2 regions of the Kitasatospora sp. NPDC101447 genome follow, and region 2 is predicted to be linked to the other one. Evidence: riboswitches for the same ligand, from Rfam matches in the RefSeq annotation. Region 2 holds a riboswitch; the other holds the start of a gene.
What was found. Region 2 has a riboswitch for glycine ahead of gcvT (glycine cleavage system aminomethyltransferase GcvT). Riboswitches for the same ligand answer to the same signal wherever they lie in the genome.
Positions count from the first base shown of each region.

Region 1 (6,045 bases), on a different contig from region 2:
GTGCCTCACTCACGGTTGCTTCCTCCCGTACATAGTGAATGAACTGAAGTAACCATGCAGGGAGATACTTCAGAGTGTCAAATATCGAGTGGTTAAGCTTTGGCAAAGGCGGAGTGTCGGGCGTCCGTCGGGCGCCTGTGGCGGGCCGGGGGTGGCCGTCGCAGCGGGTGCCCGGGCATGGGAAAAGGGCCCCGGCCGGGTGGTCGGGGCCCTCGGTGGGGTGCTGGTCAGACGAGGGGGCGCATGGCGGCGGGGCGGGAGGTCTCCGGGGCGGGAGCGGCCGGTGACGGGCGTGGGCCCTCGGCGATCTCGGCGGGGGTGTCGTCGTGGACCTCGACGTGTTCGCGGCGGACTTCGTCCCGGATCACCTCCTCGGCGGTGTAGCGCTCGACGACGAGGCGGACGCGCTCGACGGGGGCGAGGTACTTGTGCACCACCGGACGCTCCTCGCGGAGGGTGACCTCCTCGACGGCCTCGGCGATCTCCTTCTCGGTGAGGGAGGCGCGCTCGGCCTCGCCGACCGGAATCCGCTCGACCCGGACGCGCTCGCGGACCACCGGGACCCGGCGCTCGATCTGCTCGGTCGTCACGTACTTGCGCAGCTTCGCGGTGCCCACGGTGTGCCACTCGGTGGTGACCTCCAGTCGCTCCTCGCGGCAGGTGATCTCGACCGGGTCGGTGGGGGCGGGAGCGGCGGCGCCCACGGTGCTCTCGGCCGGCTGCGACTGCGGGTGCGGGTGCGGTTGCGGCTGCGGTTGCGGCTTGGGCTCGACGGGAGGCGTGACGGCGGGAGCGGGAGCGGGAGCGTGGGCGGGTGCGGGGGCACTGAGGGTGCGCACGTGGGCCTCCGGGGCGGTGCTGGTGTCGGTCGGGGCGGGCTCGGGCGAGCGGAGGGCGAGCGGCTTGGTGGTGGTGGCCGTGGCCGTGGCCGCAGCCGCCGCAGCCGTCGCGGGCGCGGCGGCCGGGGCGGTGCCGAAGTCGAGGTCGGACTGCGCGGCGTGGCCGCCGCTCTCACCGGCCGGGTCGTCGCTCCCCGGGGTGTCGAGGCCGTAGTAGCGGTAGAGCTGGAGTTCCTGGGCGGGGGACAGGTGCTGGCCCACACCGAAGTCCGGGGACTCCTTGACCAGCGACTTGTCGTACGGGACCCGGAGCTCTTCGCCGGAGAAGTCGCTCGTGGTGAGCGGGACGAAGGCGTCCCGGCCGAAGATGCCGGTCCGGACGGCGGCCCACTCGGGCCGTCCGGTGGCATCGTCCAGATAGACCTCGTCGACCGTGCCGATCTTGTCTCCGTTGCGGTCGACCGCCTTGTGGCCGATGAGGTCCCGGGGGTCGATGTCGGTCTGCACTCATTCCTCCAGGGCGCTGGGCCTGCGGAACCCCCGCAGGAAGGCGGCCGGAGCACCCGTTCCGTCCGCCACTTCACACCAAATGCCATGAATCGGACGGGCGCGACCGGGGTGCGCCGGACGGGCTGCGTGCTGCGCCGTCCGGGGGACGCGCGTAGACCCGGCGTGACCTGAAGCACCCGTGATCGGAAGGCCTCCCGCTGGTACCCTGGGCGGCGACCGCAGAGCCCGCTCGGGAGAGTCTCCGCCGCGAAAACCGCTGGTCGGAGCGCCGAAGGAGCAACTCCTCCCCGGAATCTCTCAGGCATCCGTACCGTGTGGGGTAGGTCACTCTGGAAAGCAGGGCAGGAGTGTCGGCACGGAAGCCGGCGACCACCACCCTCACCGACGGTGCAAGCCGACGGAGCGCTCACAGCGCGCTCCGTGCGGGCGAAGCTCTCAGGTCCCGATGACAGAGGGGGAGGCCTGTCGGGTTCGCCCGCCACGGCTGAGTTCGCTGTCCGCAGCGGGAAGGTCGGCCGGCGTGCGTACCCCCGCCGGTCCGTGACCAGGAGGCCTCGACCACATGAACGCCCAGCCGAACGCGGGACGCCCCACCGGCGCCTCGACCCTCACCGAGCTTGAGCTGGCCAGCCCCTTCGAGAACCGCCACATCGGCCCCGACGCCGCCGCGCAGGAGAAGATGCTGGCGTCCGTCGGCTACGGCTCGCTGGACGAGCTCGCCGCCACCGCCGTGCCCGAGGCGATCCGCTCCATCACCGGCCTGGACCTGCCCGCCGGCCGGTCCGAGGCGCAGGTCCTCGCCGAGCTGCGCGAGCTGGCCGGCCGCAACCAGGTGCTCCAGCCGATGATCGGCCTGGGCTACTACGGCACCTTCACCCCGCCGGTGATCCTGCGCAACGTCATGGAGAACCCGGCCTGGTACACCGCCTACACCCCGTACCAGCCGGAGATCTCCCAGGGCCGCCTGGAGGCGCTGCTCAACTTCCAGACCCTGGTCTCCGACCTGACGGGCCTGCCGACCTCCGGCTCCTCGCTGCTGGACGAGGGCACCGCGGCCGCCGAGGCGATGGCGCTGGCCCGCCGCGTCACCAAGGTCAAGGGCGGCGTCTTCCTGGTCGACGCCGAGACCCTGCCGCAGACCATCGCGGTGATCAACACCCGCGCGGTGCCGACCGGTGTCGAGGTCGTCGTCGCCGACCTGTCCGAGGGCATCCCGGCCGAGATCGCCGAGCGCGGCGTCTTCGGCGTGCTGCTGCAGTACCCGGGCGCCACCGGTGTGGTCCGCGACCTCACCCCGGTGATCGAGCAGGCGCACGGCCTGGGCGCGATCGTCGCCGTCGCCGCCGACCTGCTGGCGCTGACCCTGCTCAAGTCCCCCGGCTCGCTGGGCGCCGACATCGCCTGCGGCACCTCGCAGCGCTTCGGCGTGCCGATGGGCTTCGGCGGCCCGCACGCCGGCTACCTCTCGGTGCGCGCCGAGTACGCCCGCTCGCTGCCCGGCCGCCTGGTCGGCGTCTCCGTCGACTCCGACGGCAACCGCGCCTACCGCCTGGCGCTGCAGACCCGCGAGCAGCACATCCGCCGCGAGAAGGCCACCAGCAACATCTGCACCGCCCAGGTGCTGCTCGCCGTCATGGCCTCGATGTACGCCGTCTACCACGGCCCGGACGGCCTGGCCGACATCGCCCGCCGCACCCACCGGTACGCCGCCGCCCTCGCCGAGGGCCTGCGGGCCGGCGGCGTCGAGCTGCTGCACGGCGAGTTCTTCGACACCGTCACCGCCGTCGTCCCGGGCCGCGCCGCCGAGATCGCCGCCGCCGCCCGCGCCAACGGCATCAACGTCCACCAGGACGGCGCGGACCGGATCTCGATCTCCACCGACGAGACCACCACCCGCGAGCACCTGGCCGGCGTCTGGGCCGCGTTCGGCGTCGAGGCGGTCGAGGTCGCCGAGACCGCCGACGCGCTGCCGGGCGCCCTGCTGCGCGAGGACGAGTACCTGACCCACCCGGTCTTCCACAGCCACCGCTCGGAGACCGCCATGCTGCGCTACCTGCGCCGCCTGTCGGACCGGGACTACGCGCTGGACCGCGGCATGATCCCGCTGGGCTCCTGCACCATGAAGCTCAACGCGACCACCGAGATGGAGGCCGTGACCTGGCCGGAGTTCGGCCAGCTCCACCCCTTCGCGCCGATCGACCAGGCCCAGGGCTACCTGACCCTGATCCGCCAGCTGGAGCAGCAGCTGGTCGAGGTGACCGGCTACGACGCGGTCTCGATCCAGCCGAACGCGGGCTCCCAGGGCGAGCTGGCCGGCCTGCTGGCCGTCCGCGCCTACCACCACGCCAACGGCGACACCCAGCGTGACGTCTGCCTGATCCCGTCCTCGGCGCACGGCACCAACGCGGCTTCCGCCGTGATGGCCGGCATGCGCGTGGTCGTGGTGAAGACCCTGGTCGACGGCGACGTGGACGTCGAGGACCTGAAGGCCAAGATCGAGCAGCACCGCGACAGCCTGTCGGTGCTGATGGTCACCTACCCGTCGACCCACGGCGTGTACGAGACCGAGATCACCCAGATCTGCGCGATGGTGCACGAGGCCGGCGGCCAGGTCTACGTGGACGGCGCCAACCTGAACGCCCTGGTCGGTCTGGCCAAGCCGGGCAAGTTCGGCGCGGACGTCTCGCACCTGAACCTGCACAAGACCTTCTGCATCCCGCACGGCGGCGGCGGTCCGGGCGTCGGCCCGGTCGCGGTGCGCGCCCACCTGGCGCCGTACCTGCCGAACCACCCGCTGCAGGCGGAGGCCGGTCCGGCCACCGGTGTCGGTCCGATCTCGGCCGCGCCGTGGGGCTCGGCGGCGATCCTGCCGATCTCCTGGGCGTACGTCCGGCTGATGGGCGGCGAGGGCCTCAAGCACGCCACCCAGGTCGCGGTGCTGAACGCCAACTACATCGCCAAGCGCCTGGCGCCGCACTTCCCGGTGCTCTACACCGGCCCGGGCGGGCTGGTCGCCCACGAGTGCATCATCGACCTGCGCCCGCTGACCAAGGAGACGGGCGTGACGGTGGACGACATCGCCAAGCGCCTGATCGACTACGGCTTCCACGCGCCGACGATGTCCTTCCCGGTGGCCGGCACGCTGATGATCGAGCCGACCGAGTCCGAGGACCTGCACGAGATCGACCGCTTCTGCGACGCGATGATCGAGATCCGGGCCGAGATCGACAAGGTCGGCTCGGGCGAGTGGGCGGCCGACGACAACCCGCTGCGCAACGCCCCGCACACCGCCGCCGAGCTGGCCGGCGACTGGGCACACGGCTACTCGCGGCAGGACGCGGTCTTCCCGGCGGGCGTGAACCCGGCGGACAAGTACTGGCCGCCGGTGAGCCGGATCGACGGCGCGTACGGCGACCGCAACCTGGTCTGCTCCTGCCCGCCGCTGGACGAGTACGGCGTCTGACGGATCCGGCCGCCACGGCGGCCGGACGCACGGCAGGGCCCCGGCGGAACTCTCCGCCGGGGCCCTGCCCGTACGGCGATCGATCCGGCGGCCGCGCCCGCCGTACGGTCGGACCGCGCGGTCAGGCCGCGTGGGCGACGGGGCGGCGCGGGGCGATCACCCGGCCGTCCGGCAGCAGCTCTCCGGTGTCCTCGAACAGGACGACGCCGTTGCAGAGCAGGCTCCAGCCCTGCTCCGGGTGGCAGGCCACCGACACGGCCGCTTCGCGGTCCTCGGACTCGGCCGATGGGCACTCAGGACGGTGCTGGCACATACGCGTACCCTCGCTTCGCTCTGCGATCCTCCCCGTGGTGCGGTCGCCGGAGGTCGTACCGTCCGGAGGCCGCCGCGGTAGTCGGATCCTGTCCGCACGCCGACCAGGTGTTGACCGGCGCTCAAGTGGGTAGGACAGGTGGTCCTTCCACGCTGGTTCCCAGTGTCGGCATCTGCGGACGTGCTCGCAGGCATTTCGTGACATGCGCCACAACTCCCGGGCAGAGATCACCCGTTCAGGTGGGGCCGGCGGGAAATCGCGCACCGGTGGATCAGGTGGGGGATGGCCCGATCGGGCCATGGCGGATGCCCCGTTCGGGTGGCACCCGGCTGTCGCCCGGTGGGCAGCCCGTTCGGGTGACGTGTTCCGACCCCGGCTGCGGGCGCGGACGTGGGCGCGGGGCGGAGGGTCGTCGGGGCCGTCGGCGGCGCGGGAGGGCGGGCCGGTGCGCGGGCACGGGGAGTGCCGGCCGGCGCGCGGGCACGGCGGAGGGCCGCCGGGCGGGTGGTCCGGCGGCCCGTACGGATGCGGGTGCTTCAGGGGGAGCCGAGCAGCAGCGGCCTGACGAGCGGGGCCCGGGCGAGCAGCGGCAGGAGTTCGGCGGCGGGGTAGGCGCGGTGGGCGGTGACGCCGAGCGGGGCCGGGGCCAGCGGGATCAGCAGGTCGGCGGCCGGGCCGGTGTCGGGGCTGTGCAGCCAGAGCGCCGTCGCGTACTGGCCGGGGAAGGTCAGCAGTCGGGGCTGCTGGCGGATCCGGGAGCTCTGGGCGAGCTGCCAGGCCTCGCGCAGCGCCCGGACCGTGGAGTCGAGGTAGGGGCCGGCGGTGAAGTGGGAGAAGGTGTGGCCCTCGACGGCCTGCACCACCTCGGCGGCGGCGGCCACGTCGGCGCCGTCCTTGATCAGGAAGCGCCACCCGGTGCG
Region 1 is NZ_JBIWNL010000024.1:118,201-124,245, reverse strand. It holds gene ACIRST_RS28665 (MFS transporter) at 1-13, opposite strand, end outside; gene ACIRST_RS28660 (PRC and DUF2382 domain-containing protein) at 228-1,346, opposite strand; glycine riboswitch at 1,570-1,672, shown strand; gene gcvP (aminomethyl-transferring glycine dehydrogenase) at 1,912-4,812, shown strand; gene ACIRST_RS28650 (DUF5999 family protein) at 4,934-5,125, opposite strand; gene ACIRST_RS28645 (hypothetical protein) at 5,662-6,045, opposite strand, start outside.
Region 1: another riboswitch for glycine. It lies ahead of gcvP (aminomethyl-transferring glycine dehydrogenase); the one in region 2 lies ahead of gcvT (glycine cleavage system aminomethyltransferase GcvT).

Region 2 (6,045 bases):
GGACCCACGGTGTGGGAGCTCGACGGGCCGATGCCGATGGAGAAGAGGTCGAAGACACTGATGGCCACGGAGGACGTCCTTGTCTGGTCTCGTGGAAGGACTTGCGGGCGGGGCGTGGGGGGGCTTGCTTGCTTCGGGTGGGCGGGCGCGAGCCGACACGGGACGGGGCACCGCGCGCACTGTCCAGTGTGCGCGGTGCCCCGGGGTCCCTGGTCCACCGGCGGGGTGAGGCCGGTCACTCGGGCCCTGTCCACCGGCCGGTCGTCCACTCCCGGCCGGTACGGACTAGTCCTGGTTGGCCAGGTTCGGGTACAGCGGGTACTTGTCGGCCAGCGCGGTGACGCGGGCCTTCAGCGCGGCGGCGACGGTCTCGTCGAAGGCGGGCTTGAGCGCCTCGGCGATGATGTCGGCGACCTCGCGGAAGTCCTCGGCCTGGAAGCCGCGGGTGGCCAGGGCCGGGGTGCCGATGCGCAGGCCGGAGGTGACCATCGGCGGGCGGGGGTCGTTCGGGATCGCGTTGCGGTTGACCGTGATGCCGACCTCGTGCAGGCGGTCCTCGGCCTGCTGGCCGTCGAGCTGGCTGTTGCGCAGGTCGACCAGGACCAGGTGGACGTCGGTGCCGCCGGACAGGACGGACGCGCCGGCTTCGGCGACGTCGGCCTGCAGCAGGCGCTCGGCCAGGATGCGCGCGCCGTCCAGGGTGCGCTGCTGGCGCTCCTTGAACTCCTCCGAGGCCGCGACCTTGAAGGCGACCGCCTTGCCGGCGATCACGTGCTCCAGCGGGCCGCCCTGCTGGCCGGGGAAGACCGCGGAGTTGATCTTCTTGGCGTACTCGGCCTTGGACAGGATGACGCCGCCGCGCGGGCCGCCCAGGGTCTTGTGGGTGGTGGTGGTGACCACGTCGGCGTAGGGCACCGGGTTCGGGTGCAGGCCCGCGGCCACCAGGCCGGCGAAGTGCGCCATGTCCACCATGAGCAGCGCGCCGACCTCGTCGGCGACCCGGCGGAACTCGGCGAAGTCCAGCTGGCGCGGGTAGGCGGACCAGCCGGCGATGATCAGCTTGGGCTGGTGCTCCTTGGCGAGGCGCTCGACCTCGGCCATGTCGACCTGGCCGGTCTTCTCGTCCACGTGGTACGCGACCACGTTGTAGAGCTTGCCGGAGAAGTTGATCTTCATGCCGTGGGTCAGGTGACCGCCGTGCGCCAGGTTCAGGCCCAGGATGGTGTCGCCCGGCTGGATCAGCGCGAACATCGCGGCGGCGTTGGCCTGCGCACCGGAGTGCGGCTGCACGTTGGCGTGCTCGGCGCCGAACAGGGCCTTGATGCGGTCGATCGCGATCTGCTCGACCACGTCGACGTGCTCGCAGCCGCCGTAGTAGCGACGGCCGGGGTAGCCCTCGGCGTACTTGTTGGTGAGCACCGAGCCCTGGGCCTCCATGACCGCCACCGGGGCGAAGTTCTCGGAGGCGATCATTTCCAGCGTGGTCTGCTGGCGGTGCAGCTCGGCGTCGACCGCGGCGGCGATCTCCGGGTCGAGGGCGTGCAGGGACTGGTTGAGAACCGTCATGGTGTGGTCTTCCCGGGAGGAGCGACAGGGGGGAGACGGCGCGGGGTGGGCCGCGGCACGGCGGCCCGCCCCGGCACCAGTGGATCAGCCCTGGGGGTTGGTGAGGGCCTCGTACTCGTCGGCGCTGAGCAGCTCGTCGGTGGACTCGACGCGCACCTTGAACAGCCAGGCGCTGCCGAACGGGTCGGCGTTCACGGTGGCCGGGTCGGCGACGACGTCCTCGTTGATCTCGGTGACCTCACCGGTCACCGGGGAGAACAGGTCGCTGACCGACTTGGTGGACTCCAGCTCGCCACAGGTCTCGCCGGCGGTGATGGTGTCGCCGACGGCCGGCAGCTGCACGTAGACGATGTCACCGAGGGCGTCGGCGGCGTGCTTGGTGATGCCGACCGTGGAAACACCGTCCTCAGCGGCCGTCAGCCACTCGTGCTCCTTGGTGTACTGCAGGTGCTGGGGGTTGCTCATGACGTCATTCTCCAGGATGGGAAGCGGGTACGACGAAGCGGGCCGCCGCGCGGACGGCTTCGACCTGCGTCTATGGGAAAACGGGGGGCCCGGACGGGCGTCAGCGGGCGCGCTTGTAGAAGGGCAGCGCCACGACCCGGACCGGCTCGTGCTTGCCGCGGACGTCCACCGCGACGGTGCTGCCGGGAGCGGCGTGGGCCGCGTCGACGTAGGCCATCGCGATCGGCTGGCCCAGCGTCGGGGACGGCGCGCCGGAGGTGATCCGGCCGATCGGGGCACCGTCGGCGGAGACCACGCTGTACTCGGCGCGCGGGACGCGCTTGCCCTCGGAGACCAGGCCGACCAGCACCCGCGGCGGGTTGGCCTCGGCCGCGGCGGCGGCCTGCTCCAGCGCCTTGCGGCCGACGAAGGCGCCCTCGTTGGTGGTCTTGTCGAAGCGGACGACCCGGCCCAGGCCCGCGTCGAACGGGGTGAGGTCGGTGGACAGCTCGTGCCCGTACAGCGGCATGCCCGCCTCCAGGCGCAGCGTGTCGCGGCAGGACAGGCCGCACGGGACCAGGCCGCGGCCCTCGCCGGCGGCGGTCAGCGCCTGCCAGATCTCCTCGGCGTCGGCCGGGCGGCAGAAGATCTCGAAGCCGTCCTCGCCGGTGTAGCCGGTGCGGGCCAGCAGCACCTCGCGGCCGGCGACCTGGGCCGGGAGGATCGCGTAGTACTTCAGGCCGGGCAGGTCGGCGTCGGTGGTCCCGGCCAGGATGGCGGTCGACTCCGGGCCCTGGACGGCGATCAGCGCGTAGGTGTCGCGGTCGTCGGTGACGACGGCGTCGAAGCCCTTGGCGCGGGCGATCAGCTCGTCGAGGACCAGCTGGGCGTTGGAGGCGTTGGCGACGACCAGGAAGGCGTCCTCGCGCAGGCGGTAGACGATCAGGTCGTCCAGGATGCCGCCGTCCTCGGCGCAGATCATGGTGTAGCGGGCGCGCAGCACGCCCAGCGCGGAGACGAAGCCGACCAGCGCGTGGTCCAGCATCTCCCCGGCCTGCGGGCCGGTGACGGTGATCTCGCCCATGTGGGAGAGGTCGAACAGACCGGCCTTGGTGCGGACGGCGAGGTGCTCCTCGCGCTCGCTGCCGTAGCGCAGCGGCATGTCCCAGCCGGCGAAGTCGGTCATGGTCGCGCCGAGGGCGCGGTGCAGCGCGTCGAGCGCGGTCAGGCGGAGGGACGACATGGCCAGGAACTCCTCGGTCGGGGCACTCAGGGGTGCACGCGCCGGACCGGACCCGCTCGGGGGCCGACCCTGCGCGCGGGCATGCGGCGGCGTGGGTCTCCCCATCTGTCGTCGAACCTGAGAGCTTCACCGCCCCGCCGGCCCGCAGCTGTTTCCAGCTTGGGGGACAGCATGGCGGCTTGCACCGTGGGTGGGCGCGCGACAGGGCCGTGCGCCGCTTTCCAGATGTGCCTAACCCGTGCGGTAGGGGGGCCTGAGAGATTCCGGGGAGGACTTGCTCCTTCGGCGCCGGCTCTGCCGCCACGCTGGCGGCACTCCGGGCTCTCCCGCGCGGGTTCGAGCGGCCGGTATGGAGTTGTGGAGCCCGCGGCGCATGCCGTCGGACGCGCACATCATGGCACGTCCCGGACCGGGAAGGGAGAGGGGACCCGGTCACACGGGAGGAGGGGGCCGGGATCGGGCGGGAGGAGGGGACCGGGTCGGGCGGGAACGGCGGACCCGACCACCCCGCGCCGTCCCGAACACGGGCCCTAGACTGCTCCGCGTCGGCGCAGCAGAGGGCGGCCGACCGGCAGAGGGCGGAATCGGCGGCGCATGGGGTACCCGGTGGAGCAGCAGCAGGGGTGGGGCGGTCCCGAGGGGGCACCGTCGGGTGGCACGTGGCCGGCCAACGAGCTGGAGCAGGTGCTGACCGCGGCCATGGGCGACCCGGGCGCGACGCCGCGGGTGATCGAGGTGCTGGCCCGCAGCCAGGTGTGGGTGCCGCTGCCGGCCGGGGCCGACCCGCAGGGGCAGGCGCTGGACCTGCCGATCATCGAGCTGGGCGGCGACCCGTACGTGCCGGTGTTCTCCTCGCAGGAGGTGTTCCTGCAGCAGGCGCCGGGGATGGCCTTCGCGATCGCGCCGGTCTGGGAGTTCGCCCGCGGGCTGCCACTGGGCGTGGGCATCGCGGTGAACCCGGAGGCGGCGGTGGGCATCCCCGTGCCGCCGCAGGGCGTGGCCGAGCTGCGCCGCGGTCCGCGCGAGGACCGCTGGGAGGGCGCGGAGGATCCGGCGGCGCCGACCGGCGGCCGGGTGGCGTTGCGCGAGCCGGTGCCGGGCGAGGACCCGGAGCACTTCCTGGCCGCCTGCCGGGCCGAACTTTCGGCCCTTCCCGGGGTGTTGACCGCGCGCCGGGCGCTGGCCAGCATCGAGGGCGAGCCGACCGTGATGTTCGTGGGCGTCCAGTTGGATCCGGCGGCCCCGGCCGAGCCGGCCGCGGTGAACGACGCGCTCGGCCGAGCGCTGGGAACCGCGCCGCTGCCGGGTGGCGTCCACCTCGTACTGCTCGACCTCGCCGACGACCCGGTGGTCGAGTGGCTGCTCACCCGGGTAATGCCTTTCTACACGCGGGTGTGAGCGGGGTTCGTTCGTAGGCACGTCGCCGTGGCGGTGGCCGGTGCCGCGCCATAGGGTGCGTGCAGACGGCCGACGGGCCGGCGGGTTCGAGGAAAGAGGCGCGGCGAGGTGGGCGCATGAGTGCGGGTACGGGAGCGGGCGGGGCGCCGGGGCCCTGGGGCCAGGCCCCGGCCGGGCACCCGGGAGCGGACCCCGGCGTGTTGGAGCACGCCCTGCGCGAGGTCGCGCCGGAGCGCTACGACGCGTACGAGCGACTGCTGCACGCGCTGGCGGACGGCCGGGTCTGGATGCTGCTCTGGCACGGCACGCCGGGCAGTCCGGACGCGCAGTACGGGAACATGGAGATCAGCGGCCACGGCTACGCGCCGGCCGTCACCTCGCCCGAGCAGCTCGCCGCGTCCGGCTGGGCGCGGGCCCACGAGGTCATCTCCGGCCGGGAGATCGCCGCGTCGCTGTACCGCACCCGCTGGGGCCTGTGGCTCAACCCGCACGCCCCCGGCGGCGGTGTCGGCGTGCCCTGGGCCGACCTGCGGCGGATCGCCGCGGGCCTGGACCGGCTGCCGGCCGGTCCGCTGAAGCTGAGCGAGCCGCAGGTCAACGCGCAGCCGTTCTTCGCGCTGCTGGAGCGGCAGGCCGGTGAGGTGCGCGCGGTGCGGGCGCTGCGCCGGGCCTGGGTGCAGCCGGCGGTGGGGGAGCCGTACCTGGCGATCGGCCTGGACCTGTACGAGAGTTCTCCGCCCGCGGTGGAGGCGGTGCGCGCCCTGATGCAGCGGGCGATCGCGGTGGCCCCGGAGGGGCTCGCGGTGTCCACGGTGGCGATGTCGGACGAGTACGACCCGGTGGCGCTGTGGATGCGCGCCAACTCGCGGCCGTTCTTCGACCGGGAGTCCGGGCGCCCGGCGACCGGTCCGTACCCGCCGGTGCCGCCGCCCGCGTACCCGGGGCCGTCGATGCCGGGGCAGCCGACGCCGGGGTGGGCGTACGGCACGCAGGCGCCTGCGCCGGGCTGGCAGCAGCAGCCCCAGCAGCCGTGGCCGGGCTACCCCGGGCGCTGATTGCCAAACCCGAAATCCTTGCCACGAAGCCGACTTGATTGTCCATCAAGTCGGCTTCGATGCTTTCCGGACGGATTTCCGGATATGAGGTCCGGTCATCTTGACATGCCTGTTACAGCCATGTGAAGAGGTATATGCCGGAGATCGGGGAGATGCATGCCTGCAGATCACAGTTGGGCATCTGTCGGTTGTCAGGGCTGGCGCAAGCCAGTTCGCATGGCAGAGAGTTCTGCGCAACGCACCGCGCGTCCTGGAACCCCACAAAGGTGAGCGCGCACGCCGACCGCTCGTCCACGCGAAGCCCATGCCGCGTGGCGACAGTGCCCGTGCACGAAGCAC
Region 2 is NZ_JBIWNL010000004.1:382,105-388,149, forward strand. It holds gene ACIRST_RS08700 (L-serine ammonia-lyase) at 1-68, opposite strand, end outside; gene glyA (serine hydroxymethyltransferase) at 286-1,566, opposite strand; gene gcvH (glycine cleavage system protein GcvH) at 1,651-2,031, opposite strand; gene gcvT (glycine cleavage system aminomethyltransferase GcvT) at 2,132-3,253, opposite strand; glycine riboswitch at 3,485-3,592, opposite strand; gene ACIRST_RS08720 (enhanced serine sensitivity protein SseB C-terminal domain-containing protein) at 3,848-4,651, shown strand; gene ACIRST_RS08725 (enhanced serine sensitivity protein SseB C-terminal domain-containing protein) at 4,768-5,706, shown strand.